DNA from 3 places in the Burkholderia ambifaria AMMD genome. Region 3 is predicted to be linked to each of the others. Evidence: predicted binding sites of a transcription regulator. Region 3 holds the regulator's gene; each other region holds the start of a gene.
What was found. Region 3 encodes HrcA, which represses chaperone genes, less so after heat shock. Its sites were predicted from a motif close to TTAGCACTCNNNNNNNNNGAGTGCTAA; they were not measured.

Region 1: the regulator HrcA is predicted to act here: its motif matches at 6,860-6,886, upstream of BAMB_RS26340 (co-chaperone GroES).
Region 2: the regulator HrcA is predicted to act here: its motif matches at 3,974-4,000, upstream of rpoH (RNA polymerase sigma factor RpoH).

Annotation. Positions count from the first base shown of each region.
Region 1 covers NC_008391.1:2,305,017-2,314,698, forward strand. The annotation lists gene BAMB_RS26305 (alpha/beta fold hydrolase) at 1-403, shown strand, start outside; gene BAMB_RS26310 (cytochrome P460 family protein) at 403-939, shown strand; gene BAMB_RS26315 (DUF4148 domain-containing protein) at 1,217-1,558, shown strand; gene BAMB_RS26320 (alpha/beta fold hydrolase) at 1,641-2,432, shown strand; gene BAMB_RS26325 (amidase family protein) at 2,539-3,942, shown strand; gene BAMB_RS26330 (LysE family translocator) at 4,107-4,721, opposite strand; gene groL (chaperonin GroEL) at 4,884-6,524, opposite strand; gene BAMB_RS26340 (co-chaperone GroES) at 6,537-6,827, opposite strand; gene BAMB_RS36130 (hypothetical protein) at 7,109-7,234, shown strand; gene BAMB_RS26345 (hypothetical protein) at 7,235-7,516, shown strand; gene BAMB_RS26350 (hypothetical protein) at 7,537-7,848, shown strand; gene BAMB_RS26355 (SDR family oxidoreductase) at 8,129-8,848, shown strand; gene BAMB_RS26360 (arylsulfatase) at 8,990-9,682, shown strand, end outside.
Region 2 covers NC_008390.1:3,164,557-3,174,238, forward strand. The annotation lists gene ybiB (DNA-binding protein YbiB) at 1-523, shown strand, start outside; gene leuA (2-isopropylmalate synthase) at 914-2,560, shown strand; gene BAMB_RS14515 (nuclear transport factor 2 family protein) at 2,704-3,087, opposite strand; gene BAMB_RS14520 (acyloxyacyl hydrolase) at 3,133-3,702, opposite strand; gene rpoH (RNA polymerase sigma factor RpoH) at 4,063-4,998, shown strand; gene cydP (cytochrome oxidase putative small subunit CydP) at 5,338-5,616, shown strand; gene BAMB_RS14535 (cytochrome ubiquinol oxidase subunit I) at 5,606-7,183, shown strand; gene cydB (cytochrome d ubiquinol oxidase subunit II) at 7,215-8,351, shown strand; gene cydX (cytochrome bd-I oxidase subunit CydX) at 8,407-8,529, shown strand; gene BAMB_RS14550 (family 20 glycosylhydrolase) at 9,123-9,682, shown strand, end outside.
Region 3 covers NC_008390.1:717,381-727,062, forward strand. The annotation lists gene BAMB_RS03230 (PKD domain-containing protein) at 1-1,614, shown strand, start outside; gene recN (DNA repair protein RecN) at 1,725-3,374, opposite strand; gene BAMB_RS03240 (NAD kinase) at 3,394-4,296, opposite strand; gene hrcA (heat-inducible transcriptional repressor HrcA) at 4,427-5,449, shown strand; gene hemH (ferrochelatase) at 5,587-6,651, shown strand; gene BAMB_RS03255 (RNA-binding S4 domain-containing protein) at 6,747-7,154, shown strand; gene BAMB_RS35140 (hypothetical protein) at 7,126-7,287, opposite strand; gene grpE (nucleotide exchange factor GrpE) at 7,641-8,186, shown strand; gene BAMB_RS03265 (thioredoxin family protein) at 8,197-8,637, shown strand; gene dnaK (molecular chaperone DnaK) at 8,784-9,682, shown strand, end outside.

The sequences.
Region 1 (9,682 bases), on a different replicon from region 3:
CGCGGAGAACCTCGATGCGTTCAACAAGCTGATCTGGCGGCTCGCATCGCCGAAGTGGCAGTTCTCCGACGAAACCTTCGCGCGCAGCGCCGCATCGTTCCAGAATCCCGACCACGTAGCTGTCGTGATCCACAACTATCGCTGGCGCCTCGGTCTCGCGAAGGGCGAAGCGAAATACGACGACATCGAGCGGCGGCTCGCGGCCGGCCCGGTCATCACCGTGCCGACGATCACGATGGAAGGTGACGCAAACGGCGCGCCGCATCCGGCCCCGGCCGCGTATGCGAAGAAGTTCACCGGCAAGTACCAGCACCGCACGATTACAGGCGGCATCGGCCACAACCTGCCGCAGGAAGCGCCGCAGGCGTTCGCAGAGGCGATCCTGCAAGTGGAGCATCTGTGATGCGGGCGCCTATCGGAGTGGTGCGTCACGGCGCGCGCCGTGCGCTCGTCGCGGGCGTGTTGCTGGCCGGTGCGTTGTCGGCGAGCGGCCCGGCCGCGTTCGCGGAGCAGCCGAAGCCGGCCGCGTCGCCGATCTACGGCGTGACGATCCCGCCCGGCTACCGGAAGTGGGAAATGGTCGCGCCGGCCGAGGAAGCGGCGCCGCTCGACGAATTGCGCGTGGTGCTCGGCAATCCCGTTGCGATGCGTGCGCTCGAAAAGTCGACGCTGCCGTTTCCGGACGGCACGATCCTCGTGAAGCTCGCGTACAAGCGCAAGCAGTCGGACGAGTTCCCGTCGGCGACCGTGCCGGGCCAGGCGACCACCGTGCAGGTGATGGTGAAGGATTCGCGTCGCTATGCGTCGACGGGCGGCTGGGGCTTCGGGCGCTTCATCAACGGCGTGCCGGCCGATATCGGTCAGCACCAGACGTGCTTTGCGTGTCACCAGGCGCGCGTGAAGAATCACGACTATGTGTTCACGCGGTTGGCGCCGTGACGTGATTTGACGGGATCGGCTTGACGGAAGGGCGTGCCGCGCGAGGCACGCCTTTTTTGTCGTGCGCGGATGACGGGAGATGGATCGGCCTGCGGGTTTGTATCGCAGTGTGTCTGCGGCCCCTTCTGAAAAACTGGCATGCAGGAAGCACCGGTTTCGGAAACATGCCGGATACGTGAGCGGGTTCTACTGTCGACATGCAGGAAACATTCGATGCCAGCCATCTGGATCGGATGCCGAATGATCGATACACCCACTTCCTTCTAGGAGAATACTCATGAAAGTCGCTCGAATCCTCGCCGTCGCCGTCCTCGCTTCGATCCCCGCCTTGTCGTTCGCCGATACCGGCCACGGCCTCACGCGTGCCGATGTGCGCGCCGACCTCGTCCGGCTCGAGAAGGCCGGCTACAGCCCGGCCAGCGGCGAAGCCAACTACCCGGACGATATCGCTGCCGCGGAGAACGCCGTTGCCGCGGAGCAGGTCGCGCGCTCGGACCAGAACGGTCCGTCGAAGTCGCAGGGCGACAACGTCGCCGCCGCGTCGGTGCCGGCCGCCCGCTACGCCGCGGCCGGCGACGCACGCACGGATGCCGACAACGGCCTGTACGCGCATTCATGATCCGCTGCCGCGCCTGCCGAGCGCCGGCGCGGCCGCAACGTAAACATTTCAGATGTACAACACGACAGGAAGGAGCATGACGATGGTCGGTTTGACGAAACGGGTGCTGGTGTCCGCGGCGGTGCTGGGCGGCTTGTTCGGTGCGGTCGCGGCGCAGGCTGCGCCGAAGGAGGACCTGAAGGGCACGAACGTCGTGCTGGTGCACGGCGCGTTCGCCGACGGGTCGAGCTGGAACCGCGTGATTCCGCTGCTCGAGGCGCGCGGCCTGCATGTCGTAGCGGTGCAGAATCCGCTCAGCTCGCTCGCCGACGATACCGCCGCGACGAAGCGCGCGATCGACGAGCAGAAGGGGCCCGTCGTGCTGGTCGGCCATTCGTGGGCCGGCGTCGTGATCAGCGATGCGGGCAACGACGACAAGGTGAAGTCGCTCGTCTACGTCGCCGCGTTCGCGCCGGACAACGGCCAGTCGATCGCCGACGTCACGCAGGGGCTGCCGGCGCCGGCGTGGGCCGGCGAGCTGCGCAAGGACACGGGCGGTTTCGCGACGCTGTCGGACAAGGCGATCGCGCAGGATTTCGCGCCCGACCTGTCGCCCGCGCAGCAGCGCGTCGTCGCGGCGACGCAAGGGCCGTGGTACGGTGGCTGTATTTCGCAGAAGGTCACGCAGGCCGCGTGGCATGAGAAGCCGTCGACGTTCGTCGTCGCGACGCAGGACCGGATGATCGATCCGAAGCTGCAGGAAACGATGGCGAAGCGGATCGGCGCGACGGTCGCGCGCGTGAACGGCAGCCACGTATCGATGTTGAGCCAGCCGAAGGCCGTGGCCGACGCGATCATCGCGGCCGCGGAGCGTGCGAAGCACGATACGCAGTAAGCGATGCGGCGCCGCGATGCGAATGGCGCGCGGCGCCTCCTTCCGGCCATCCGCCTCGCAGGAAGTCCCGTTGGGGGCATGGCGGAGTTTCTCGGAGCACATTCTGATGACGCAGCAACTCTGGCAACTGTCGGCGACTGAAATCGCGAAGCGGGTGCGGCAACGCGAAGTGTCCGCGCGGGAAGTGGCGGATGCGACGCTGGCCCGTCTCGATGCGGTGAACCCGGCGATCAACGCGGTGGTCGAGCATCGCCCCGACGACGTGCGGCGCCAAGCCGACGAAGTCGATCGCGCGATCGCGCGCGGCGACGATCCGGGGCCGCTCGCCGGCGTGCCCGTGACCGTGAAGATCAACGTCGACGTCGCGGAATTCGCGACGACCAACGGCACGCGCCTGCAGGAAAACCTGATCGCGAGCGCCGACAGTCCGTCGGTCTCGAACCTGAGAAAGGCCGGCGCGGTGCTGCTCGGCCGCACCAATTCGCCGACGTTCGCGCTGCGCTGGTTCACGTCGAATCTCGTGCACGGCCATACGTACAATCCGCGCAACCGGTCGCTGACGCCGGGCGGATCGAGCGGCGGCGCGGCGGCTGCGGTGGCCGCCGGGATCGGCCCGCTCGCGATCGGCACCGACATCGGCGGCTCGGTGCGTTACCCGGCCTATGCATGCGGCGTGCACGGCATCCGGCCGTCGCTCGGACGCGTGCCGGCGTTCAATGCGTCGTCGCCCGAGCGTGCAATCGGCGCGCAGTTGATGTCGACGACGGGGCCGATCGCGCGCACGATCGACGATCTCGCGCTGGCGCTGCGCGCGTTCGCCTCGCAGGACCCGCGCGACCCGTGGTACGTGCCGGTGCCGTTCGAAGGCCGTGTGGTACCGAAGCGAGCGGCGTTGTGCGTGCGGCCGGGCGGCCTGCAGGTCGTGCCCGAAGTCGAGGCCGCGTTGCGCGATGCCGCGCGCCGGCTCGTCGATGCAGGGTGGACCGTCGATGAAATCGACGATACGCCGCCGATGCGCGAGGCCGCGTTGTTGCAGGAGCAGCTCTGGCTTGGCGACGGATTCGACGCGTTGACGAACGCGGTCGAGAGCGACGGTGATCCGGGCGCGGCCGCCGTGATCGCCGCCGTGCGCGGCAAGGTGCGCGATCTGCCGGCCGACGTGATCAGCCGCGCACTCGTGCGGCGTACGACGCTCACGCGGCAATGGCGGCTGTTTCTCGATGAATACGCGGTGCTGCTGCTGCCGGTGTCGTCGGAGCTGCCGTTCCCCGACGATCTCGACAGGCAAGGACCGGAAGGGTTCGAGCGCGTATGGGAGGCGCAGCTCACGCTGCGTGCGCTGCCGGCGATGGGGCTACCCGGGCTGGCGGTGACGACTGGGATCGTCAATGACGTGCCGGTTGGTGTGCAGGTGGTCGCCGCGCATCATCGCGAGGATTTGTGCCTGCTCGCCGGGCGCGCCATCGAGGCGCGCGGCGCGCCGGTTACGGTGGTCGATCCGATCGTTTGAGGCGATGACGGGCGCGGTGCATCGGGGATGCATCGCGTCCGTCGGTTGTCGATCGTCGGGATCGTTATTCAGGAAGCTATGCCTGTGTCCGTATCACGAGCGGGGAAGCGGCGAAAGCAGTTTCCATTCATCGTGTCCGCGGGCTCCCTCCACGACAACGCCGCTCAACGCCCCGTCAGCATCCGCCCGCCAAGCCCCATCAGCAGCAGCCCGGCCGTCGTGTCGAGCACGGCCTTGCGCTTGATCAGCAGCCGGCGCACGAACGGATGCGACGCGAGCAGCGCCATCGTGCAATACCACGCGCCCGAAATCCCGATCGACAGCGCGACGACCGTGAGATCGAACCATGCCGGTGTGTGGGCCGGCACCATCAGCGCGAAGACGCTGCCGTAGAACGCGACGGCTTTCGGGTTCGTCATGCTGACCACATAGCCTTTCTTCGCCGCGTGCCAGCCGGAGGATGAAGCCGGCGCGGCGACGGACAACGGCTTGCGCGCGGTTAGCACCATTTTCAGGCCGAGCCAGATCAGGTAGGTCGCGCCCGCCAGCCGCAGTGCGGTGTGCACCCATGCGACGTGGGTCACGAGCAGGCTCAGGCCGCCGATCGCGATCGCGGCCCAGGTGCCCGATGCGGCAGCGAGGCCCAGCCCGGTCATCACGCCGGCGCGGCGCTGCGCGACCGCGCTCGACGTGACGATCACGAAGTTCGGGCCGGGGCTGGCCACGCTCAGCAGCAGGACGCCGGCGAGCGGCAGCAGGGTGTTGATGGTGGTCGACATGGATTTGGGCCCGTGATGCGGAATGGGCCTTCATCTTACCCCGCTCGACCTGCCGTACCTGCGTGCGATCCAGAAAAAAACGCGTGACGACCGACGTCGCCACGCGTTGCATCACTTCGGAAACACCGCGCATGCCGGCGAACCGGCACACGCGGCACACCGTCAGAAATCGAACCCCGGCCCGCCCGCACCCGGGCCGCCCGGCGCCGTGGCCGGCGCTGCATCCTTCGGCGCCTCGAACACGGTCGCATCGGTCGTCAGCAGCAGCCCGGCCACCGACGCAGCATTCTGCAGCGCGGTGCGCGTGACCTTGGTCGGATCGAGCACGCCCGATTCGACGAGATCGCCGTATTCGCCGGTCTGCGCGTTGTAGCCGAAATTGCCCGAGCCTTCTGCCACCTTCGCGACGACCACGCTCGCTTCCTCGCCCGCGTTCGTGACGATCTGGCGCAGCGGTTCCTCGAGCGCGCGCAGCACGATCTTGATGCCCGCGTCCTGGTCGGCATTCGCACCCTTGAGTTCGCGGATTGCCTGCCGCACGCGGATCAGCGCGACGCCGCCGCCCGGCACGATGCCTTCCTCGACCGCCGCGCGCGTCGCGTGCAGCGCGTCGTCGACGCGGTCCTTCTTCTCCTTCACCTCGATTTCGGTCGCGCCGCCGACCTTGATCACCGCGACGCCGCCCGCCAGCTTGGCCACGCGCTCCTGCAGTTTTTCACGGTCGTAATCGGAGGTCGCCTCGTCGATCTGCACGCGGATCTGCTTCACGCGCGCCTCGATGTTCTTCGCGTCGCCCGCGCCGTCGATCACGGTCGTGTTTTCCTTGCCGACCTCGATGCGCTTCGCCTGGCCGAGTTCGGCGAGCGTCGCCTTCTCGAGCGCGAGTCCCGTTTCCTCCGCGACGACTTGCCCGCCGGTCAGGATCGCGATGTCCTCGAGCAGCGCCTTGCGGCGATCGCCGAAGCCCGGTGCCTTGACCGCGACCGTCTTCAGGATGCCGCGAATGTTGTTCACCACCAGCGTCGCGAGCGCTTCGCCCTCGACGTCTTCCGCGATGATCAGCAGCGGCCGGCCGGATTTCGCGACCTGTTCGAGCACCGGCAGCAGGTCGCGGATGTTCGAGATCTTCTTGTCGTGCAGCAGGATGTACGGGTTCTCGATCTCGGCGATCTGCTTGTCGGGATTGTTGATGAAATACGGCGACAGGTAGCCGCGATCGAACTGCAGCCCTTCGACCACGTCGAGCTCGTCGGCGAGCGACTTGCCGTCCTCGACGGTGATCACGCCTTCCTTGCCGACGCGGTCGATCGCTTCGGCGATGCGCTGGCCGATCGATTCCTCGCCGTTCGCGGAGATCGTCGCGACCTGCGCGATTTCCTTGCTCGTGGTGGTCGGCTTGCTGATCGTCTTCAGCGCGTCGACGGCCGCCGCGACGGCCTTGTCGATCCCGCGCTTCAGGTCGAGTGGATTGAGCCCCGCCGCGACGTACTTCTGGCCTTCGCGCACGATCGCCTGCGCGAGCACGGTGGCCGTCGTCGTGCCGTCGCCGGCGGCATCGCTGGTGCGCGACGCGACTTCCTTCACGAGTTGCGCGCCGATGTTCTGCAGCTTGTCCGCGAGTTCGATTTCCTTCGCGACCGACACGCCGTCCTTCGTGACGACGGGCGCGCCGAAGCTGCGCTCGAGCACGACGTTGCGGCCCTTCGGCCCGAGCGTGACTTTCACCGCGTTCGCGAGAATGTTGACGCCTTCGGTGAGCTTCGTACGCGCGACGTCGCTGAAAATGATTTCCTTTGCTGCCATGATTGCGCTCCGTTATTGATTGACGACCGCGACGATGTCTTCCTCGCGCAGCACCAGGAATTCGTTGCCGTCCACCTTGACGGCCTGGCCTGCGTACTTGCCGAACAGCACGCGCTCGCCGACACGCAGGTCGGGCACGAGGCGCTGGCCGTCGGCGTCCTTGCGGCCGGGGCCGACGGCGATCACTTCGCCCTGGTCGGGCTTTTCCGCGGCGCTGTCGGGGATCACGATGCCCGAGGCGGTGGTGGTTTCCTGGTCGAGTCGCTTCACGATGACCCGGTCGTGCAAGGGGCGTAGGCTCATCTATCCGTCCTGTTCTGTTGCGTCGAGATTGGTTGGCACTCTTTATCGGAGAGTGCTGACGAGTATATGAACGCGTGGTGGCGCGATCCAATAACGGATTCGGAAAAGCATTTGCTTGGAGGCGCTATGGATGCGTAGCGGCGGTGCCGGCACGGCACTCGGGCTGGTTGGTACGCCGCTCAGCGACGCCGCCTCGTTCTTGCCGCGGGACTCGCCTTTGCGTGACGATTCGTTGAATCTGGCCGCGCGTCGGCCGAACGAAGGGGTTGGAGGCTGGCTGCATGGAGAAATACGAAGCGGCTATCGAGTTGTGCAATCGGCTGGCAAAGGTCATGGGCGGCCTTGCTGGTCTCGCACTGTGCAAGCAGAATGCGTTTATGGATTACCAAGAGTGCAGGGGATTCTAAATGGCTAAGCATTCGCCTTATGCCGTCGTGGTGATTTACGACGAAGACCAGCAAAGACTTACGGTAAAAGCGGCCGATCCGGACAAGCTCGCGCCGCAATTACAAGGCGTTCTCGAAATGCCGATCCTGTTGGACGAGTTCGACTATCGGATAGATGACGAGTTTGCGCGTCGCCTGGGTGCCGCAATGCTGAATCTCATCGCTGCCGGTCAGCCCGGCATCGAGAAATACATGAGTGTGACGCTTGAACCTATTCCGAGGCAGGGCGACGGCAGCCGCTGATGCTTGTAGAGGAATGCGACATGAGCAAACCGAGACGCGCAACCATCGTGTTTTATGACGAGGATACCGAACAGGTTACGTTGTGCACTGTGTTTCGCAAGGACGTGCAGGCCGTGCTTGATCGCGAAATGAATGCAGGCGTCGCCATCACGATTCCGCCGCATGCCGAACCGAACGACGGGTGCCCGATTACCGATGAGGACGCGCGGCGATTGGGCGGCATGGCACTGCTGATGCAGGCGGGTGTGCATCCTGAATTGCGCGAGCGGCTTAAATTCGCGGAGGCCGGGTCCGTCGACTGGTCCCCGATTCGGCGTCCGGACGCAGACTGAAGGTTCGGTGCATGAGCCGCTGGATTGCCACGATGATCCTGCTAAAGATGCCGATCATCGACTGCCGTCGGTTCCTAGGGTTTGATAGCCAGTCCTATCGTTCGATTCCCTTCACTAGCTCCGGCGTTGAACGGCCGCGTACCGCACGGGTTGAGCAACGCCCGCGACCACGACCGTACGCTTTTTCCCCGCCTGAAGCACAATCGACCGCGTCATGCATGCGCTGCGCGCGACAGCGCGCACCGCACCGTCTTCGATTCTTTCGTCAGAGGCACGAATCATGTCATCCCGCACCTATCTCGTTACCGGCGCGTCGCGCGGCATCGGCTTCGCAACCAGCACGCTGCTCGCGCGGCGTGGCCATCGCGTCATCGGTCTTGCGCGGCGTACGCAAGGCATCGACTTTCCCGGCGAACTGATCGCGTGCGATCTCGCCGATATCGACCGGACGGCCGCGACGCTCGCCCGCATCGGCGCATCGGAAGAGATCGACGGCATCGTGAACAACGCGGGCATCGCGTTGCCACAGCCGCTCGGCAAGGTCGATTTCGCGTCGCTGCAGGCGGTGTTCGACCTCAACGTGCGCGCGGCGATCCAGGTCACGCAGCATTTCGCCGATGCGATGAAGGCACGCGGATATGGCCGCATCGTCAACGTATGCAGCCGCGCGATCTTCGGCAGCCTCGATCGCACCGCGTATTCAGCCGCGAAAAGCGCGCTCGTCGGTTGCACGCGTACGTGGTCGCTCGAACTCGCCGAGCACGGCGTGACGGTCAACGCGGTCGCGCCGGGCCCGATCGAGACGGAACTGTTTCGCCAGACGCGGCCAGTCGGCAGCGAAGCCGAACGCAAGGTGCTGGCAACGATTCCCGCACGTCGTCTCGGCACACCGCACGATGTGGCCGCGGCGATCGCGTTCCTGCTGTCCGACGATGCAGCCTTCGTCACGGGGCAGGTGCTCGCGGTGGATGGCGGCGGCAGCCTCGGCGGACGCAGCTGACACAACGCACGCGGCGTGCGTCGTAAAACACGTGCCGCGCCGCATATTCCCGCACTCCCTTAGCATGTGACGAATCCGACTTTGGGCGCCGCGCAGGCGACGCTAAGATCGCCGATCCCGTAGATCGTGCGCTCAACAACAATGAAAAAGCCCGCTTCGCCCTTGCTTGCCTTTCGTTTCCGTGTGGTCTGCGCCGCGATCGCGGGTGCGCTGTCGCTCGCGTCGTGCGGCGGCGTCGACAGCGATCCGCCGCCGCAGGCCAATGCGACGCCCGCGGCCAAGCGGCCGAACATCCTCTACATCATGGCCGACGATCTCGGCTACTCCGACATCCATGCATTCGGCGGCGAGATCAACACGCCGAACCTCGATGCGCTCGTCGCGTCGGGCCGCATCCTGTCGAACCATCACACCGGCACCGTGTGCGCGATCACGCGCGCGATGCTGATTTCCGGCACCGATCACCACCTCGTCGGCGAAGGCACGATGGGCGTGCCGACCGACGAGCGGCGCGGCCTGCCGGGCTACGAGGGCTACCTGAACGACCGCGCGCTGTCGTTCGCACAACTACTGAAGGACGCCGGCTATCACACGTACATCGCGGGCAAGTGGCACATCGGCTCGGGGATCGTCGGCAGCGCGACGGGCAGCGGGCAGACGCCGGACCAGTGGGGCTTCGAGCGCAGCTACGTGCTGCTCGCCGGCGCCGCGACGAACCACTTCGCGCACGAGCCGGCCGGCTCGTCGAACTACACGGAGGACGGCCGCTACGTGCAGCCCGGCCAGCCCGGACAGCCGGGCGGCGCGGGCGGCAATCCGGCCGTGTTCTACTCG
Region 2 (9,682 bases), 1.1 Mb from region 3:
GCACGACGCGATCGAGGACACGCTCGCCGAGCGCCGCGTCGCGTTCGCGCCGACCGAAGCGCTGGCACCGCGCATCGCGCACCTGCTGTCGATGCGCCGCGTGCTCGGCGTGCGCAACTCCACGCACACGCTGGTGAAGATCCTGCAGCCGTTCGCGCCGGCCGGGCTGCGGCTCGTCAACTACACGCATCCGCCGTACCGCGAGAGCCTCGCGCAACTGTTCCGCGATCATCCGGACGCCGCGCTCGGCGGTGCGCTGCTCGCGCGCGGCACCGAAGGCGAAGCGGCGGCCGACACGCGGCGCCAGGTGCAGGTCGACTGGCTGCACGACGGCGTGTGCGACACGCTGATCGAGGCCGAGCGCTCGTCGACCGACGCGCCGCCTGTCACACTGCCCGAATCGCGCGACGCGGAGACGACAGCTGCCTGGACGGACGCCGTGCTGCGCGGCGAGATCCCCGTGCCCGACGCGCTTGCGCGGCAGGTCGCGACGATCGTGGGGATCGTCCGGACCGCACCGTGAACGGCCCCCGGGTCGGCCCTTTCGCGCCGACCTTTGAACCGACCATTTGACACGCGCACGCATCCTGGCATAGAGTTGTCGCCATGCGTTCCTTTCCGAACACCCTCCGAATTACCTCCGGCCGCCTAGCGCGGTCGCTATCGCTACGACTAGCCTAAGGCTCTCGTAGCGCCGTGTGCTGTCCGCACGGTCCCTCCAGCAGTTCCTCGCAGCACCCTTCTCGCAGTTTTTACAACCCGAAGTCGTCAGCATTCGTCCGTCTATCCGTCGGTCGATTCGCGAAGATCATCCGCATCCGCGGCGCGTTTCCCGCGCCACGGTGCGAGGCAGCGCCAACCGTCGCTCCTGCCGCCCGTCTTCGCTCGCGACTTGAGACCCGAGGTCCCGAAGATGAAGCGCAACCCGCAAGACAAGTACCGTCCGTTCGAACCCGTCCGCCTCAATGGCCGCCGCTGGCCGACCCGCACCATCGAGCGTGCGCCGGTCTGGATGAGCACCGATCTGCGCGACGGCAACCAGTCGCTGATCGAGCCGATGAGCATCGAGCAGAAGCTGGAGTTCTTCGACATGCTGGTTGCGATCGGTTTCAAGGAGATCGAAGTCGGTTTTCCGTCGGCGTCGCAAACCGACTTCGATTTCGTGCGCAAGCTGATCGACGACAAGCGCATCCCCGACGACGTGACGATCGAAGTGCTCGTGCAGTCGCGCGAAGACCTGATCGCACGCACCTTCGACGCGCTCGAAGGCGTGCCGCGCGCGATCGTGCACCTGTACAACGCGATCTGCCCGTCGTTCCGCCGCATCGTGTTCGGGATGTCGAAGGACGACGTGAAGGCACTCGCGGTCGACGGCACGCGGCTTATCAAGGAACATGCGGCGGCCCGTCCGGACACGCACTGGACCTATCAGTACTCGCCGGAAACCTTCAGCATGACCGAACTGACGTTCGCGCGCGAAGTGTGCGACGCGGTCGCGCAGGCATGGCGGCCGACCCGCGATCACAAGATGATCGTCAACCTGCCGGCGACCGTCGAAGCCGCGAGCCCGAACGTGTTCGCCGACCAGATCGAGTGGATGGACCGCAATCTCGCGTATCGCGACAGCATCGTGCTGTCCGTGCATCCGCACAACGATCGCGGCACCGCGGTCGCGGCCGCCGAACTCGCGCTGCTCGCGGGCGCCGACCGCATCGAGGGCTGCCTGTTCGGCAACGGCGAGCGCACCGGCAACGTCGATCTCGTCACGCTCGCACTGAACCTCTATACGCAGGGCATCGACCCGGGCCTCGATTTCTCCGACATCGACGCGGTGCGCCGCGTGGTCGAGCGCTGCAACCAGATTCCGGTGCATCCGCGCCATCCGTACGCGGGCGACCTCGTGTTCACCGCGTTCTCCGGCTCGCACCAGGACGCGATCCGCAAGGGTTTCGCGCAGCAGCGGCCCGACGCGGTGTGGGAAGTGCCGTATCTGCCGATCGACCCGGCCGATCTCGGCCGCAGCTATGACGCGGTGATCCGCGTGAACAGCCAGTCCGGCAAGGGCGGCGCGACGTTCCTGCTCGAACGCGGGATGGGCTTCACGCCGACGCGCCGCGTGCAGATCGAATTCAGCCACGCGGTGCAGACGCTCGCCGACGCGTCCGGCGAGGAAGTGACCGGCGATGCGATCTGCGCGCTGTTCGCCCGCGAGTTCTTCGAAACCGCCGGCCCGGCCGCACGCCACGGCGACGCCGCGCGCTGGCAGAATCGCGACATCGCGGCTGCGCCGCCGGCCGACGCGACGCCCGAAGATGCCGTGCGACGGATGGCCGCGGCCTTCGCGACGGCGGCCGGCGCGACGATCGACGTCGCGTCGTGCGAACACGCGCGCACGACGGACGGCAGGATCGCGGTATCGGTCGGCTGCCGGATCGGCGATGCGCCGCTGCGGCATGGCGTCGGCGTGCACGCCGATGCGGCGAGCGCCGCGCTCGACGCGGTCGTCAGCGCGATCAACCGTTCGGCCTGGCATTGCGCCGACCGACGCGCGGCGGCCTGAGCACCGGGTTTCACTTCAGGGTTCGAACGTCAGGGAGCGGTGCGTGACCGCCCGTGCGCCGCGCGATCCGCGCCGCACGGGCCAGCAAAAAGCGGCCCAGGAGGCCGCTTCGGTGGGGACATGAAAAAGAGCGCCACGCGCGCTCATGTCTCGGTCGCGCACCGCGTCGCCTGCCACGCCAGCAGGCGCCAGTGGCCCTGCTCGTGGGTGTGGACGGCCGTATAGGCGATCGGAAACACCAGCCCGCCGTTGTTCGTTTCCATCTCGATCAGCGCGCGCCCGGTGACGACGCAGGTGGCGTCGCCGAGGGTCAGCAGGTCCTGCGACTGGATTTCGATCTGGCGATAGCGGCGGCGGCCGGCGACGATTGCGTCGATGAACTGCTGCTTGGTTTCGCGTTTGCCGTTGGTGTGCACGAAGAACACCTTGTCCGACAATTGCGCGTCAAGCGCCTCGCCGTCCCCGTCGACCATCGCCCGGAACCGATCGCGCTCGAGTGCGCGAATCGCATCGACCACCTTCGTCATCGCCTGACTCCTCGGCAACGCGCCCGCCGTGCGCGGGCGTGCGGATCAGAAGTTGTACTGCACGTAGAACTGGTGGAAATTTATACCAGGATTCGGCTCTTTGATACCCGCGTTAGACACATGTTGAAAACGGTAACCGAGCTGATACTGTTGGCGTTCTCCGAACTGCGCGCCGACGCCGACCACATCCGCGAACTGGAAGGAGGTCGACAACGACAGATCGTTCGAGATCGTCGGGTGCGTGAGGAAGCGGATGCCGGCGCCGGCCTCGATGAACGGGCGAACCTGGCCCGCGCTCTTGATGAAACGGAACATCGGCGTCGCGCCGAACTCCCCGATATTGGCGTGAACGTTGCCGCCCGTATGCCAGTAGCCGGCGTGGCCTTCCATCACGAACGTGAAGTGCCAGCCGCCGATTTCCCACCAGTTCCAGCCGGGATCCCACACCACCGCGAGATCGGCCTTGTCGATCCCGTGGCGATCGGAAAAACCGCCGCCCGCCTGGATCCCCCACCGGTCCGCGAATGCGGCCCCCGATCCGCCTAGCAGCGATGCCGCCAGCAGCGCATCCAGCGCAAGCCGGCGAGGGGACCGGCGATTCTTCTTATTGTTCATCTGACACTCCAACTTTGCGGGTTGAATGGAGCCTTGCCGCAGCGGCCGGCCCGAGCGAACTGAATGGTATGGTAAAGGACTTTTCGGATCGGCATCACGAAGCGAAATTGTTTGCTTCCAAAACTACAAAAATCGAAAACGTCTACTGATTACCATCAGAAACAACGGTTTACGGAACTTCCCCTCGCAACCCCGGTCGCAAATTAGACTATCGACTCGACAAGTTCGATAGAAAAACCGGGAACTCGGATGCCCACGCGCCCTCTAAGGATTAGCACTCGGATTCCGGGAGTGCTAAGATGGGCCCCGGAATCTCATCCGAGACCAGGGGTTTGTCCCTGATTCCAAAGGAGTTTTTTAGTGAGCCACGCCCTGACCCTTCCGAACACCCTGAGCCCGACGCCGGCCAAGGCCGAATCGGCAGGCTCGCTGGCGCTCGCAACTCAATCGATGTTGCCGGGCCAGCTTGGCAACATCGACGCGTATATCCAGGCCGTCAACCGGATCCCGCTGCTGACCGCCGAGGAAGAACGCCGCTATGCGACCGAATTCCGCGAAGACAACAACCTCGACTCGGCCCGCCGCCTCGTGCTGTCGCACCTGCGGCTCGTCGTGTCGATCGCGCGCAACTATCTCGGCTACGGCCTGCCGCACGGCGACCTGATCCAGGAAGGCAACATCGGCCTGATGAAGGCGGTGAAGCGTTTCGACCCGACGCAAAACGTGCGCCTGGTGTCGTACGCGATCCACTGGATCAAGGCCGAGATCCACGAGTACATCCTGCGCAACTGGCGGATGGTGAAGGTCGCGACGACGAAGGCGCAGCGCAAGCTGTTCTTCAACCTGCGCAGCCACAAGAAGAGCATGCAGGCGATGACGCCCGAGGAAATCGACGGCCTCGCGCAGGAGCTCAACGTCAAGCGCGAAGACGTCACCGAAATGGAAACGCGCCTGTCGGGCGGCGACATCGCGCTCGAGGGGCAAGTTGATGACGGCGAGGAGTCGTATGCGCCGATCGCCTACCTGGCCGATTCGCACAACGAGCCGAGCGCCGTGCTTGCCGCGCGTCAGCGCGACATGCTGCAGACGGACGGCATCGCGCAGGCGCTCGAGGCGCTCGACGCACGCAGCCGCCGGATCATCGAGGCGCGCTGGCTGAACGTCGACGACGACGGCTCGGGCGGCTCGACGCTGCACGATCTCGCGGCCGAATTCGGCGTGTCGGCGGAACGCATCCGCCAGATCGAAGCGAGCGCCATGAAGAAGATGCGCACCGCCCTCGCCGAATACGCATAAATCCGCGATTCAGCACGCTTCACCCAAAACCGCTGCCCGACTGGCAGCGGTTTTTTTTCGTCTGTCGTTTGTCTGTCGTTTCGCGCGTCGCCGCGCTAATTGATCGACGTTATTGACCGGCTATCGGCCGGTTTCCCGCCCCTTCCGCATACCGTTGATCTACCTCAAGTTTTGACCCGCGATTCGCGACGGTCTGCCGCAGCGCGGCACTCGGCAGCGGAAAGCCGGCGTTTTAAAATTGGCATGTCGGCTTAAAAGGATTAAAACAGCTTAAGTGCCGTCATAAATCCGACGTAAAGTCGCCCCAAAACCCACGTAAATCGATTCAGGATAATCGCCTTGATCTCGATCAACAAAGAGCCTGCGCCGCCTCCCCCGCAGGCCGCCGGCACGGTCGGCTGGCGCGCGCGCATCACCGGGTGGGCGCGCGGCCCAACCCTCATGCGCGACATCACGCTGGTGCTGATCGTCAAGCTGATCCTCCTGATGTCGCTCAAATACGCATTCTTCAATCATCCGCAGGCCGAGCACATGTCACTGCCGCCTGCCGTCGTCGCCGAGAAGCTGCTCTCGGTGCCGGCTCCTGCATCTACCGAGGGAGACCACCATGATAAGTAGCGAAGTCGTCGATCTGTCACGTCTACAGTTCGGCATCACGGCGCTCTACCACTTCCTGTTCGTGCCGCTGACGCTCGGCCTGTCCTGGCTGCTCGTCATCATGGAAGCCGTCTACGTGATGACGGGCAAGCAGGTCTACAAGGACATGACCCAGTTCTGGGGCAAGCTGTTCGGGATCAACTTCGCGATGGGCGTGACGACCGGCATCACGCTCGAATTTCAGTTCGGCACGAACTGGTCGTACTACTCGCACTACGTCGGCGACATCTTCGGCGTGCCGCTCGCGGTGGAAGGCCTGATGGCGTTCTTCCTCGAATCGACGTTCGTCGGCCTGTTCTTCTTCGGCTGGAACCGCCTGTCGAAGGTCAAGCACCTGATGGTCACGTTCCTCGTCGCGCTGGGCTCGAACCTGTCCGCGCTGTGGATTCTCGTCGCGAACGGCTGGATGAACAATCCAGTCGGCGCGGCGTTCAACTACCAGACGATGCGCATGGAGATGACGAGCCTGTTCGACGTGCTGTTCAACCCGGTCGCGCAGGTGAAGTTCGTTCACACCGTGTCGGCCGGCTATGTGTCGGCGGCGATGTTCGTGCTCGGCGTGTCGTCGTGGTACCTGCTGAAGAAGCGCGACGTCGACTTCGCGCTGCGCTCGTTCGCGGTCGCGGCCGGCTTCGGCCTCGCGGCGACGCTCTGCGTGATCGTGCTCGGCGACGAATCGGGCTATACGACCGGCGAAGTGCAGAAGATGAAGCTCGCCGCGATCGAATCCGAATGGGAAACGCAGCCGGCGCCCGCGTCGTTCACGCTGATCGGCATCCCCAATCAAGCAGAGCAGCGCACCGACTATGCGATCAAGATCCCGTACGCGCTCGGCCTGATCGCGACGCGCTCGATCGACGAACCGGTGATCGGCCTGCGCGAGCTCGCGAAGCGCAGCGAGGAGCACATCCAGAGCGGGATGCTCGCGTACGGCGCGCTGCAGAAGATCAAGCAGGGCGACACGAGCGACGCGACCCGCGCGTTGTTCGACGAGCACAAGCAGTATCTCGGCTACGGGCTGATGCTCAAGCAGTTCACGCCGAACGTGACGGACGCGACGCCCGAGCAGATCAAGGCCGCCGCGAAGAAGACGATCCCGCCGGTCGCGCCCGTGTTCTTCTCGTTCCGGATCATGGTGGCCCTGGGCTTCCTGTTCGTCGCGACGTTCGTTGCCGCGTTCTGGTTCTGCGCGCGCCGCGAGCTGCTGCAGGACAACCGCCGCTGGTTCCTCCGCTACGCGGTGTGGGCGATTCCGCTGCCGTGGATCGCGATCGAATTCGGCTGGATCGTCGCCGAGCTCGGCCGCCAGCCGTGGACGATCGCCGGCGTGCTGCCGACGCATCTGTCCGCGTCGAGCCTGCAGCCGAGCGACCTGTACCTGAGTCTCGCCGGCTTCATCCTGTTCTACACCGCGCTGTTCGTCATCGAGATCAAGCTGATGTTCAAGTACGCGCGCCTCGGCCCGTCGTCGCTGCATACCGGCCGCTATCACCACGAAATCGCCGCCGGCGAGCGTGCCACGGTTTGAGCACGCGCCCGCAACGGAACAAGGAATCGCTATGGACTATGCAACTCTCAAGCTGATCTGGTGGCTGCTCGTCGGCGTGCTGCTGATCGGCTTCGCCGTCACCGACGGCTTCGACATGGGCGCGACCGCGCTGCTGCCGTTCCTCGGCAAGACCGACGACGAGCGCCGCATCATCGTCAACACGGTCGGCGCGACGTGGGAAGGCAACCAGGTGTGGCTGATCACGGCCGGCGGCGCGATGTTCGCCGCGTGGCCGCTCGTCTACGCCGCGTCGTTCTCCGGCTTCTACTTCGCGATGCTGCTCGTGCTGTTCGCGCTGTTCTTCCGGCCGGTCGGCTTCGACTATCGCAGCAAGCGGCCCGACCCGCGCTGGCGCGCGGGCTGGGACTGGGGCCTGTTCGTCGGCGGCTTCGTGCCGGCGCTGGTGTTCGGCGTCGCGTTCGGCAACCTGCTGCAGGGCGTGCCGTTCAAGTTCGACAGCGACCTGCGCGTGACCTACTACGGCGGCTTCTGGGCGCTGCTGAACCCGTTCGCGCTGCTCTGCGGGCTCGTCAGCCTCACGATGCTCGTCGCGCACGGCGCCGCGTTCATCAAGATGAAGACCGACGGCGTGATCGCGCGCCGCGCGTCGATCGCGCTGCGCGTGTCGGCGCTCCTGGCGGTCGTGCTGTTCGTGCTGGCCGGCGTGCTGGTCGCATCGACGATCGGCGGCTTCCACATCACGCACGCCGCGCCGAACGACACGGTCGCGAACCCGCTGCTGAAGGATGTCGCCGCCGGCTCCGGCCTGTGGCTGGCGAACTACGGCGAGTATCCGTGGATGATGGCGGCGCCGCTGGTCGGGATCGCGGGCGGCCTGCTCGCGCTGCTGCTCGCCGGCTCCCGACAGGAAAAGACGGCGTTCTTCTGCACCGGCCTGATGATCACCGGCGTGATCCTGACCGCGGGCTTCTCGATGTTCCCGTTCATCATGCCGTCGTCGCTCGACCCGCGCAGCAGCCTGACCGTGTGGGATTCGACGTCGAGCCACATGACGCTGCAGGTGATGTTGTTCGCGGTGATCGTGTTCCTGCCGATCGTCCTGCTCTACACGAGCTGGGTCTATCGCGTGATGCGCGGCAAGGTCACGCGCCAGACGCTCGAAGAGAACGAACACTCGATGTATTGAACCCGGCCGGGGGTGCGCACGCGCCCTCGCCCACCGTTTCGCAAGGAGTCGGATCATGTGGTATTTCAGCTGGATTCTCGGTATCGGCGTCGCGCTGTCGTTCGGCATCGTCAACGCGATGTGGCTCGAAGCGCGGCAGAAGCCGCAGGAAGCGCCGGTGCGCGCACGCCGCGACTGACGCGTGCGCGGCGGCGGCGACGCACCTCGCTGCGCCGCGCCGCCGTTGCGTCCGGAATGAACCTCGCTTCATGCGAGGTTTTTTTTCGTCCGGGCAGCGAAGGCGCGCGCGGCCGGTCGATCCCAATTTAGCGCCAGATTGATACCACTTGAATACCAATAAAAGGTTTCATATGATCGTTGGACGCGGCCGCCAATAGGCCGAATCCATTTGAGTGGGGGAGACATGCGAATCCCGTGTGGGGCGCGCGCGTGCGCGTCGCGTCGCCGCTTGCGTGCGGCAGCTGCTTGCCGGGTGACGGCGCTCGCCGTTGCCGTCGCGCACGACCACCTCGATACCGTCGGCGACGTGCGCATCCACGCCGCCTCCTCTGCCGCCCCTTCCCGATGAACGCGCCGACGTGCCCTCGCCGATCGGATCGGCACGCGTGCCCGCCTCCCGTTCCGTAACGCACGCGACCCGCGTGCCGAATACGTCCGGCGCGACCGCCTCGCGCCGGGCGCTGGTGTCCCCGCAGCTCCGTTGAAAGACCCGACCGCGGCGACGTCGTCCCACGACGCCGCGACGCCCCCCCTTTTTTCTCAGGAGTTCGAATGAAGAGCACGTTGCCCTCCCTGCTGACCGGCTTGCTGATCGCGGCGCTGTTGCCGGCCGCGACCTGCGCCGCGCCGGTGCAAACCGCCGCCGGCGCGATCGCCGGCACCGCCCGGGCGGCCATGCAGCCGGCCGATCTCGCGGCATTGCTGTCGAACGGCCTCGCGTTGCGCGTGTCCGTGGACAACAACCACGCGGCCGCGGCCGGCGTGCCGTGTGCGGACCTCGGCGCCGACGGCGCGGCCTGCGCGACGGGCCGCCTGTTTCTGCAAAACCGCGGCCACCAGCCGATCGCCGACGGCGGCTGGAAGCTCTACCTGCACAGCATCCGCCGCCTGCTGCGCATCGATCATCCGGGCTTCGCGCTGCGCCGGCTCACCGGCGACCTGTACGAGCTGACACCGCAGCCGGGATCGGTACGGCTCGCGCCCGGCGAACGCATCGAGCTGCCGTTCGTCGCCGAATACTGGGTGCGGCGCTACAGCGACGTGATTCCGCGGCCGTACGTCGTCGTCGACGGCGCATCGCCTGCGGTGCTCCGCTACAACGACACCGACAA
Region 3 (9,682 bases):
GTGTTCGGCGACGGCGATGACCATTCGTCGCTGCGGCGCTATCTCGAGGTCGCGTCGCGCGGCAAGCTGACGCTGCACGGGCAGACGCTGGGCGGCGTCAATCTCGGCGACCGGCCCGCCACGTGCGATTCGGGCGCGATCCGCACGGCCGCGCGCAACGCGGCGCTCGCGCGCGGCGTGAACCCGGACAAGTTCAACTACCTGTTCGTCGATCTGCCGAAAATGAGCAGTTGCAACTGGAGTGCTCTTGCCGCGACGCCGGGCAACTGGATTCTGTCGAACGCGAGCGGCCACGGCTACTGGATGTGGTCGCATGAGTTCGGTCACAACCTGGGCGCGAAGCATCCGGGTTCGCTCGTCGATTGCCCGACGCCGGGCGGCACGGTCGAGGTCGGCGGCGCGTGCCGCGTTGGCAAGGTCGATGATCCGTCGGACACGATGGGCGGCGGCGGTCGGCGTTTGTATCCGGCGAGCTATCAACTGTTCGCCGGCTGGCTGGGCGAGGCCGACGTGCCCGAGATCAACGGCAGCGGCACCTATCGGCTCGCGCCGCTGTGGGGCGATGCGCCGGGCGCGAAGGCGTACCGTATCGCGCGCGCCGACGGTTCGACGCTGTGGCTCGAGTTTCGCCAGCCGCTACGCGGCTTCGACGACTGGAAGGCGGACGATTCGTTCGTCAACGGCGTGATCGTGCGCACCGTCGCGCATGGCGGCAACGTGCTGACGAACACGCTGGTCGACGCGACGCCCGGCAGCGCGAACGGCATGAAGGACGCGCCGCTGATGCCGGGCCATGCGCTGCACGACACGTTGTCGGGCAAGATCGTCACCGTCAAGTCGGTCGGGCCGGACGGCGCCGTGGTCGAGGTGAAGAATGACGGCCTGCTGATGCCCGACGCGGTGGTCACCGGCCCGCAGCAGGCGGCCGCGGGCACTGCGGTCGTGCTCTCGGGCGCGTCGTCGGCCGGCGACGCATTGCGCTACAGCTGGGTGGTGCCGGTCGGCGTCGACGCGCAGCCGAACGGCGCGGAATTGCGTTTTGTCGCGCCGACGCTCGAACAGGATCGCGACTACGCGTTCGAGCTGACCGTGGCGAACGACAAGGGCTATACGTCGCAGGCGACCCACGTCGTCACGGTGAAGGCGCAGGAGATCGTCGCGCCGCCGCGCGCCACGATCAGCGGGCCGGCGTCGGTCGACGGCGGCGCAGCCGTCACGCTGTCCGGCGCGTCGTCGACGGGCAAGGGGTTGAAGTACGCGTGGACCGGGCCGGCCGGTGTGTCGATCACGCAGAACGGCGCGACCGCGACGTTCACCGCGCCGAAGGCGACCGACGAGCGCCGCTATGCGTTCAAGCTGGTGGTGACCGACGCACTGGGCCGCAAGGCCGACGCGACCCACGACGTGACCGTGCGTGCGTCCGCGGGCGAGGGCGCGGCTGCGTGGGATCCGAAGAAGACCTACGCGACACCGTGCCACGAGGTCAGCCATGCCGGCAAGACCTGGCTCAACGGCTGGTGGGTGCTTGGCGATGTGCCGGGCACGGGCGGCGAGTGGGGCGCATGGCGCGAGAAGGGCGTCGCGAACATGCACGCGATGTGCAAGAGCACGTAAGCGCAGCCGCGATGCGCCAGCGCGGGTGACCGCGCTGGCGCGAGTTGCGGCGCTGCGGAGCGATATGTTGCCGCGTTCCGGTTCCGGCCCGCTGCGGGCCTTGTACGCGCTTACGCGGCCAGCATTTCCTTCGCGTGCTTGCGCGTCGTCGCGGTGATCTCGAGGCCGCCGAGCATCCGTGCGACTTCCTCGACCCGGCTCGCCTTGTCGAGCGGGATGACCGACGACACGGTGCCGCCGCGGTCGTCGGCGCCTTTCGCGACCTGATAGTGATGGTCGCCGCGCGCGGCCACCTGCGGCAGGTGCGTCACGCACAGCACCTGGCGGTCGCGCCCGAGCTGGTGCAGCAGGCGGCCGACCACCTCCGCGACGCCGCCGCCGATCCCCGTGTCGACTTCGTCGAAAATCAGCGTCGGCGTCGGGCTTGCCGCGCTCGCGATCACCGCGAGCGCGAGGCTGATCCGTGCGAGTTCGCCGCCCGACGCAACTTTCGCGAGCGGGCGCAGCGGCACGCCGGGGTGCCCGGCGACCCGGAATTCGACCTGCTCGAGCCCATGCGGGCCACCGTCGGCGAGCGGCACGAGCGCGACTTCGAAGCTGCCGCCCGCCATCGACAGTTCCTGCATGCCGGCCGTGACGGCCGTGCCGAGCGCCTTCGCCGCCTGCGTGCGTGCCTTCGACAGGTGTTTCGCGTCGGCGAGATAGGTTTCCCATGCCTTCGCCTGCGCGGCTTCGAGCGCGCCGAGATCGGCGGCCGCGTCGAGCGCGGCGAGCTGCGCGCGGCGTGCCGCATGTTCCTCGTGCAGCGTGCCGGGCGGCAGCCGGAACTTGCGGGCGGTCGTGTGCAGCGCGTCGAGGCGCGCTTCGACCTGCGCGAGCCGGGCCGGGTCGAGATCGAGGCGCTGCGCGTAGTGCGACAGCGAATAGACGGCTTCCTGCAACTGGATCTCGGCCGGTTCGAGCGACGCGAGCGCATCGCCGAGCGCCGTGTCGTAGTCGGCCAGGTTACGCAGCTTCGACACGATCGCGCCGAGCTGCGGGAGCATCGCGTCGTCGGCCTCGGACAGCGCGTTGAGCGCGCCCTGCACGCCGGCGATCAGGTTCGCCGAATGCGACAGCCGCTTGTGCTCGCTGCCGACTTCGTCCCATTCGCCCGGTTGCGGCGCGAGCTTGTCGAGCTCGGCGAGCTGCCACGCGAGCTTTTCGCGCTCGAGCTGGAGTTCGCGCTCGTGCGCCTTCGCGGCGTCGATCGCCTGCGTCGCGTCGCGCCATACGCGCCACGCGCGGGCGACGTTCGCGGCATCGGCGACGAGCCCCGCGTGCGTGTCGAACAGCTCGCGCTGCGCGTCGGGGCGCATCAGCAACTGGTGCGCGTGCTGGCCGTGGATGTCGACGAGCATCTCGCCGAGCTCGCGCAGCTGCGCGAGCGTCGCGCTGGTGCCGTTGATGAACGCGCGCGAGCGGCCGTTCGCGTCGATCACGCGGCGCAGCATCACGGTGTCCTCGGCGTCGAACGCGTGCTCGTCGAGCCAGCGCGCGACGCGGTCGTGCGGCGTGAATTCGGCGGTGATGTCGGCACGGCCGCAGCCGGCGCGCACGACGCTCGCGTCGGCGCGTTCGCCGAGCGCGAGGGCGAGGGCGTCGATCAGGATCGATTTGCCGGCGCCGGTTTCGCCGGAAAAGACGGTAAAGCCGCTGTCGAATTCGAGATCGAGCGCGGCGACGATGACGAAGTCGCGAATCGAGAGGTGGCGGAGCATGGTGTCGGGCAGTGGTGCGTCAGGACGCCGTGTCGTCTTCGTTCGATGCGTGTTCGTTCCAGTGCAGCTTCTTGCGCAGCGTCGCGTAGTAGCTATAGCCGACCGGATGCAGGAACGGCACCGTGTGCTTCGAGCGGCGCACCTCGATCGTGTCGTTCAGTTCGAGCGCGGTGAACGACTGCATGTCGAAGTTCACGTTGACGTCGCGGCCGCCGACGATCTGGATCGCGATCTTCGAATCGTCGGGCAGCACGATCGGCCGATTCGACAGCGCGTGCGGCGCGATCGGCACGAGCACGATGCCCTGGAGTTGCGGGTGCAGGATCGGGCCGGCCGACGACAGCGCGTACGCGGTCGAGCCGGTCGGCGTGGCGACGATCAGGCCGTCCGAACGCTGGTTGTACATGAACCGGCCGTCGACCGACGCGCGCAGCTCGACCATCCCGGAAAAGCCGCTGCGGTTCACGACGACGTCGTTGAACGCGAGCGCGTGGTAGATCGGTTCGCCGTCGCGCACGATCCGCGCCTCGAGCAGCGAGCGCTCCTCGCGCTCGAACTTGCCCGACAGGATCACCGGCACGCGCGCCTGCATGTCGGCGGCCGCGATGTCGGTGATGAAGCCGAGCCGCCCGTGGTTGATCCCGATCAGCGGGGTCTTGTACGGCGCGAGCTGGCGGCCGATGCCGAGCATCGTGCCGTCGCCGCCGAGCACGACCGCCACGTCCGCGCGCGCCCCGATTTCGGCCGGGGTGAGCGCCGGATAGCCGGAGATGCCGATCTCGCGAGCGGTGTCGACTTCGAACACGACCTCGAAGCCCAGCTTCGCGATGCAGCCGGCCAGCGTGGTGAGCGGCTCGGCGATGCCGGGCGTGTTGCTCCGGCCGACGAGCGCGACAGTGTTGAACTGATTACCGGTTTTCATGCCGGCATTACACCATAGCTCGTTGACGAAAAGAACCGGTTGTGCGCAGACGGGGCCGGATCGGCCGGCCCGCGCGACTGGGGCCGCTGCCACTCGCCGTGCTGGCGCGGTTGCGCTAAAATTTTCCACCATGCTAGATCCTCGCGCACGAACCCTCCTGAAAACCCTGATCGAACGGTATATCGCCGACGGTCAGCCGGTCGGATCGCGCACGTTGTCCCGTTACTCCGGGCTCGAGTTGAGCCCGGCAACGATCCGCAACGTGATGTCCGACCTGGAGGAGCTCGGCCTTGTGTCGAGCCCCCACACATCGGCCGGCCGCGTGCCGACGCCGCGCGGCTATCGCCTGTTCGTCGACACGATGCTGACGGTCGAGACGCCGATCGACGCCGAGGCCGTCGCGCGGCAAGTGCAGCACACGCTCCAGGCCGGCGAACCGCAGCAGCGGGTGGTGGCGGCCGCCGCGAGCGTGCTGTCGAACCTGTCGCAGTTCGCGGGCGTCGTGCTGACGCCGCGCCGCAGCCACGTGTTCAAGCAGATCGAGTTCATGCGCCTGTCGGACAAGCGGATCCTGCTGATCATCGTCACGCCCGAGGGCGACGTGCAGAACCGGATGCTCGCGACGCCGCGCGACTATTCGCCGTCGCAGCTGACCGAGGCATCCAACTACATCAACGCGCATTTCGCCGGGCTGTCGTTCGACGAGGTGCGCCGCCGCCTGCGCGACGAGATCGACCAGTTGCGCGGCGACATGACCACGCTGATGCATGCGGCCGTGACGGCCAGCACCGAGGTGCCCGATACCGAGGACACCGTGCTCATTTCCGGCGAGCGCAACCTGCTCGAAGTGGCGGATCTGTCGTCCGACATGGCACGGCTGCGCAAGTTGTTCGACGTGTTCGACCAAAAGACGGGCCTCCTGCAACTGCTCGACGTGTCGAGCCACGCCCAGGGCGTGCAGATCTTCATCGGCGGCGAATCGACGCTCGTGCCGATCGAGGAGATGAGCGTCGTCACCGCACCCTACGAGGTGAACGGCCAGATCGTCGGCACGCTCGGCGTGATCGGCCCGACCCGCATGGCTTACAACCGCGTGATCCCGATCGTCGACATCACCGCGCGCCTGCTGTCGCTTACGCTGAGCCAGCAATAACCTGACCGGCACCGTCCCGCCATCGTGCCGCGGCGGCGCGCGCGCCGCCATTCGGCCGAACGGCCAGCCGACCCGAGCGGGGCGGCCCGCTATAATTGAGAGCCGTCCGACTGCGTGCCCCGAGCACGTTCCTGCCCATGCGTTTCGATCTTGAGCCGCCTTCGAGCGTCGCGGCCGCCCATCGTACCGGCGTGCTGCTGATCAATCTCGGCACGCCCGACGCCCCGACGCCGCGCGCGGTGCGGCGCTATCTGGCCGAATTCCTGTCGGATCCTCGCGTCGTCGAAATCCCGCAGGTCGTCTGGCAGGTACTGCTGCGCACGCTGATCCTGCCGCTGCGCGGCCGCGCGTCCGCGAAGAAATACGCGGCCGTCTGGATGCCGGAGGGTTCGCCGCTGCGCGTCTACACCGAGCGGCAGACCGAGGGCGTGCGCCATCTGCTCGCATCGAACGCCTATCAGGTGACGGTCGATTACGCGATGCGCTACGGCAGCCCGAACATTGCGCAGGCGCTCGCGCAGTTCAAGCGGGCGGGCGTCGAGCGCGTGCTGCTGATGCCGATGTATCCGCAATACTCGGCGTCCACCACCGCGACGGCATTCGATGCCGCGTTCGCCGCGCTCGCGCGGATGCGCAACCAGCCGGAAGTGCGCACGGTGCGGCAGTACGCCGACCATCCGGCCTATATCCACGCGCTTGCCGAGCAGGTGCGCCAATACTGGGCGCAGCACGGCCGGCCCGATTTCGCGGCCGGCGACAAGCTCGTGCTGAGCTTTCACGGCGTGCCGAAACGCACGCTCGACCTGGGCGACCCCTATCACGACCAGTGCCAGCAGACGGGCGCGCTGCTGATGGCCGCGCTCGGGCTGTCGACGCTCGAATGCCGCGTGACGTTCCAGTCACGCTTCGGCAAGGCCGAATGGCTGCAGCCGTACACGGCGCCGACGCTGCGTGAGCTCGGCGCGGCCGGCGTGCGACGAGCAGATGTGTTCTGTCCCGGTTTTACGGCCGATTGCCTGGAGACGATCGAGGAAATCGGGATGGAGGTGCGCGACGAATTCATCGCGGGCGGCGGCCAGGCGTTCCACCGGATTCCATGCCTGAATGGCGCGCACGCATGGATCGGCGCGCTCGGCGAGATCGTCGCCGAGAATCTGCAGGGCTGGCCGGTGAAGGCCGCGCAGCCCGACATGGTGAACTGAAGGTGAACTGAAATGACGGCCCAGCCCCTATGCGCACTGCGTTCGCCGTTCGAGCGGGCGGTCGGTCGCGATGGGGCGGCACGGCGGAGGCTGGCATGAATTACAAGATTTCGACGGAACCCGGCGCGCGGCTGCGCATCGACAAATGGCTGTGGGCGGCCCGCTTCTTCAAGACGCGCTCGCTCGCGTCCGACGCGGTCGACAAGGGGCACGTGAAGATCGGCGGCGCGGCGGTGAAGCCGGCGAAGGACGTGCGCGTCGGCGACGAGGTCGAGATTGCGATCGACGGTGTCGTCTGGCACATTGCCGTGCTGGGAATTTGCGACGTGCGCGGGCCGGCGAGCATCGCGCAGACGCTCTACGCGGAAACGGAAGCCGGGCGCGTCGCGCGGCTCGCAGAACTGGAACGGCGCCGCACGTATCGGGAGCCGGCGGCGGAACTGCACGGCCGGCCGACCAAGCGTGACCGGCGCATCATCGACAGATTTTCGGGTGGAAGCTGAACATCTGGTCGAACGTCGCCCGCGCGCTTCCGTATTCGGTCGTGCGGTCGGTGACGGCTCCGGACAGGCAGATGGTGGTGGTGCCGGCAATCAGTACCAGCGCGACCACCGATATGGCAAAGGTCAGTTTCACGGTACTCGCCTCGTGGGACGGTTGAATGCGGCGCCAGGTGAATGTCAGGCGGCGGTCAGCTAGGGGTAAACACGCTTTCCGACGCTTGAGTTGGAGTGTAGTGCAGCCCCTCGAGCCGAGCTAGTACTAGTCAGGTAAGCGTTGTTACCGGTCGTTTCGTCCGGTTTGGCGGCAAATGCGCGCAATGGGGCGGCGCGCAGCGCGGTTGTTTCGCGGCATTGGCGAATGCCGGCGAATAACCCTCTTGAAGTCGCAGTTTTCGCCCTTATTTGCACCATGAATGTGCGGTGCCGCCGGGTATACGGTCCGGCGGTTGCCGATTTGGCTTCAACCTCTAATCGACTTTCAGCGACATGGAAAACACGCAAGAGAACCCGGCTACCCCATCGGCCGATGACATCGGCAGCGAGAAGCAGGCGGCGCAAGGCGCTGCTCCCGCCGCCGAAGCAGCCGACGCGGCGCTCGCGGAGGCTCAAGCCAAGGTCGCCGAGCTGCAGGAGAGCTATCTCCGGGCGAAGGCCGAGACGGAGAACGTCCGCCGCCGCGCGCAGGACGACGTCTCGAAGGCGCACAAGTTTGCGATCGAGAGCTTCGCCGAGCACCTGCTGCCGGTGCTGGACAGCCTCGAAGCGGCCGTCGGCGACACGTCCGGCGACATCACGAAGGTGCGCGAAGGCGTCGAACTGACGCTGCGCCAGTTGACGAGCGCGCTCGAGAAGGGCCGCGTCGTCGCGATCAACCCGGTTGGCGAGAAGTTCGATCCGCACCAGCACCAGGCGATTTCGATGGTGCCGGCCGAGCAGGAGCCGAACACCGTCGTGACGGTTCTGCAAAAGGGCTACATGATCGCCGACCGCGTGCTGCGCCCGGCGCTCGTCACGGTCGCCCAGCCGAAGTAAGGCTGCCGCGATGATTCCCGCCGGCGTCGATCCGGCCGCGTTCAACGCGTTCGACATGCAGGCGCTGGCGCCCGACACGTTCGACGCCGGTGTCGCCGGCGCCGGCGACGCGCTCGCCGTGGTGTTCTTCTGGGGCGTCGACTGCTTCAATTGCGAGATCGCGAAGAAGGCGATGCTCGCCCAGCCGGACCCGATCCGTGCGCTGGGCCTGAAGTGGTTCCACTGCAACGTGTACGAATACCCAGAGCTTGGGCGCCGCTTCGGCCTGCACGGCGTGCCGACGTGGTTCTTCTTCCACCGCGGCAAGCGGCTCGGCCGCGCGACCGGCTGGCATGGCCTCGCACAGTTCCAGGCGGCGGTGTCGGCGGCGCGCGCGAAGTTCGCCGCGGCCGGCGCGCAGCCCGCGGAGCCCGACGGCGGCCTGCACGATCCAGCTACCGGCGGCGATTGAAAAAATTTAATATCCGCATCGCTGGGCGGGTCTTGAAAACGGGCCGGCCGGACGCATTTCGGGAACAGAGTTGAATTCAGGCGCGCGAAACCGCCCAAAAACGCGGGGTTTCGCGCAGCAAACAAGCATTTCTGGAGATTAGGAAAATGGGAAAGATCATCGGTATTGACCTCGGCACCACGAACTCGTGCGTCGCCATCATGGAAGGCAACCAGGTCAAGGTCATCGAGAACTCGGAAGGCACGCGCACGACGCCGTCGATCATCGCCTACATGGACGATAACGAAGTGCTCGTCGGCGCGCCGGCCAAGCGTCAGTCCGTGACCAACCCGCGGAACACGCTGTTCGCCGTGAAGCGCCTGATCGGCCGCCGCTTCGAGGAGAAGGAAGTCCAGAAGGACATCGGCCTGATGCCGTACGCGATCATCAAGGCCGACAACGGCGACGCATGGGTCGAAGCGCACGGCGAGAAGCTCGCGCCGCCGCAGGTTTCGGCGGAAGTGCTGCGCAAGATGAAGAAGACGGCCGAAGACTACCTCGGCGAGCCGGTCACGGAAGCCGTGATCACGGTGCCGGCGTACTTCAACGACAGCCAGCGCCAGGCGACCAAGGACGCCGGCCGCATCGCGGGCCTCGAAGTCAAGCGGATCATCAACGAGCCGACCGCGGCCGCGCTCGCATTCGGCCTCGACAAGGCCGAGAAGGGCGACCGCAAGATCGCCGTGTATGACCTTGGCGGCGGCACGTTCGACGTGTCGATCATCGAGATCGCGGACGTCGACGGCGAAATGCAGTTCGAAGTGCTGTCGACCAACGGCGACACGTTCCTCGGCGGCGAGGACTTCGACCAGCGCATCATCGATTACATCATCGGCGAGTTCAAGAAGGAGCAGGGCGTCGACCTGTCGAAGGACGTGCTCGCACTGCAGCGCCTGAAGGAAGCGGCCGAAAAGGCGAAGATCGAGCTGTCGTCGAGCCAGCAGACCGAAATCAACCTGCCGTACATCACGGCCGACGCATCGGGTCCGAAGCACTTGAACCTGAA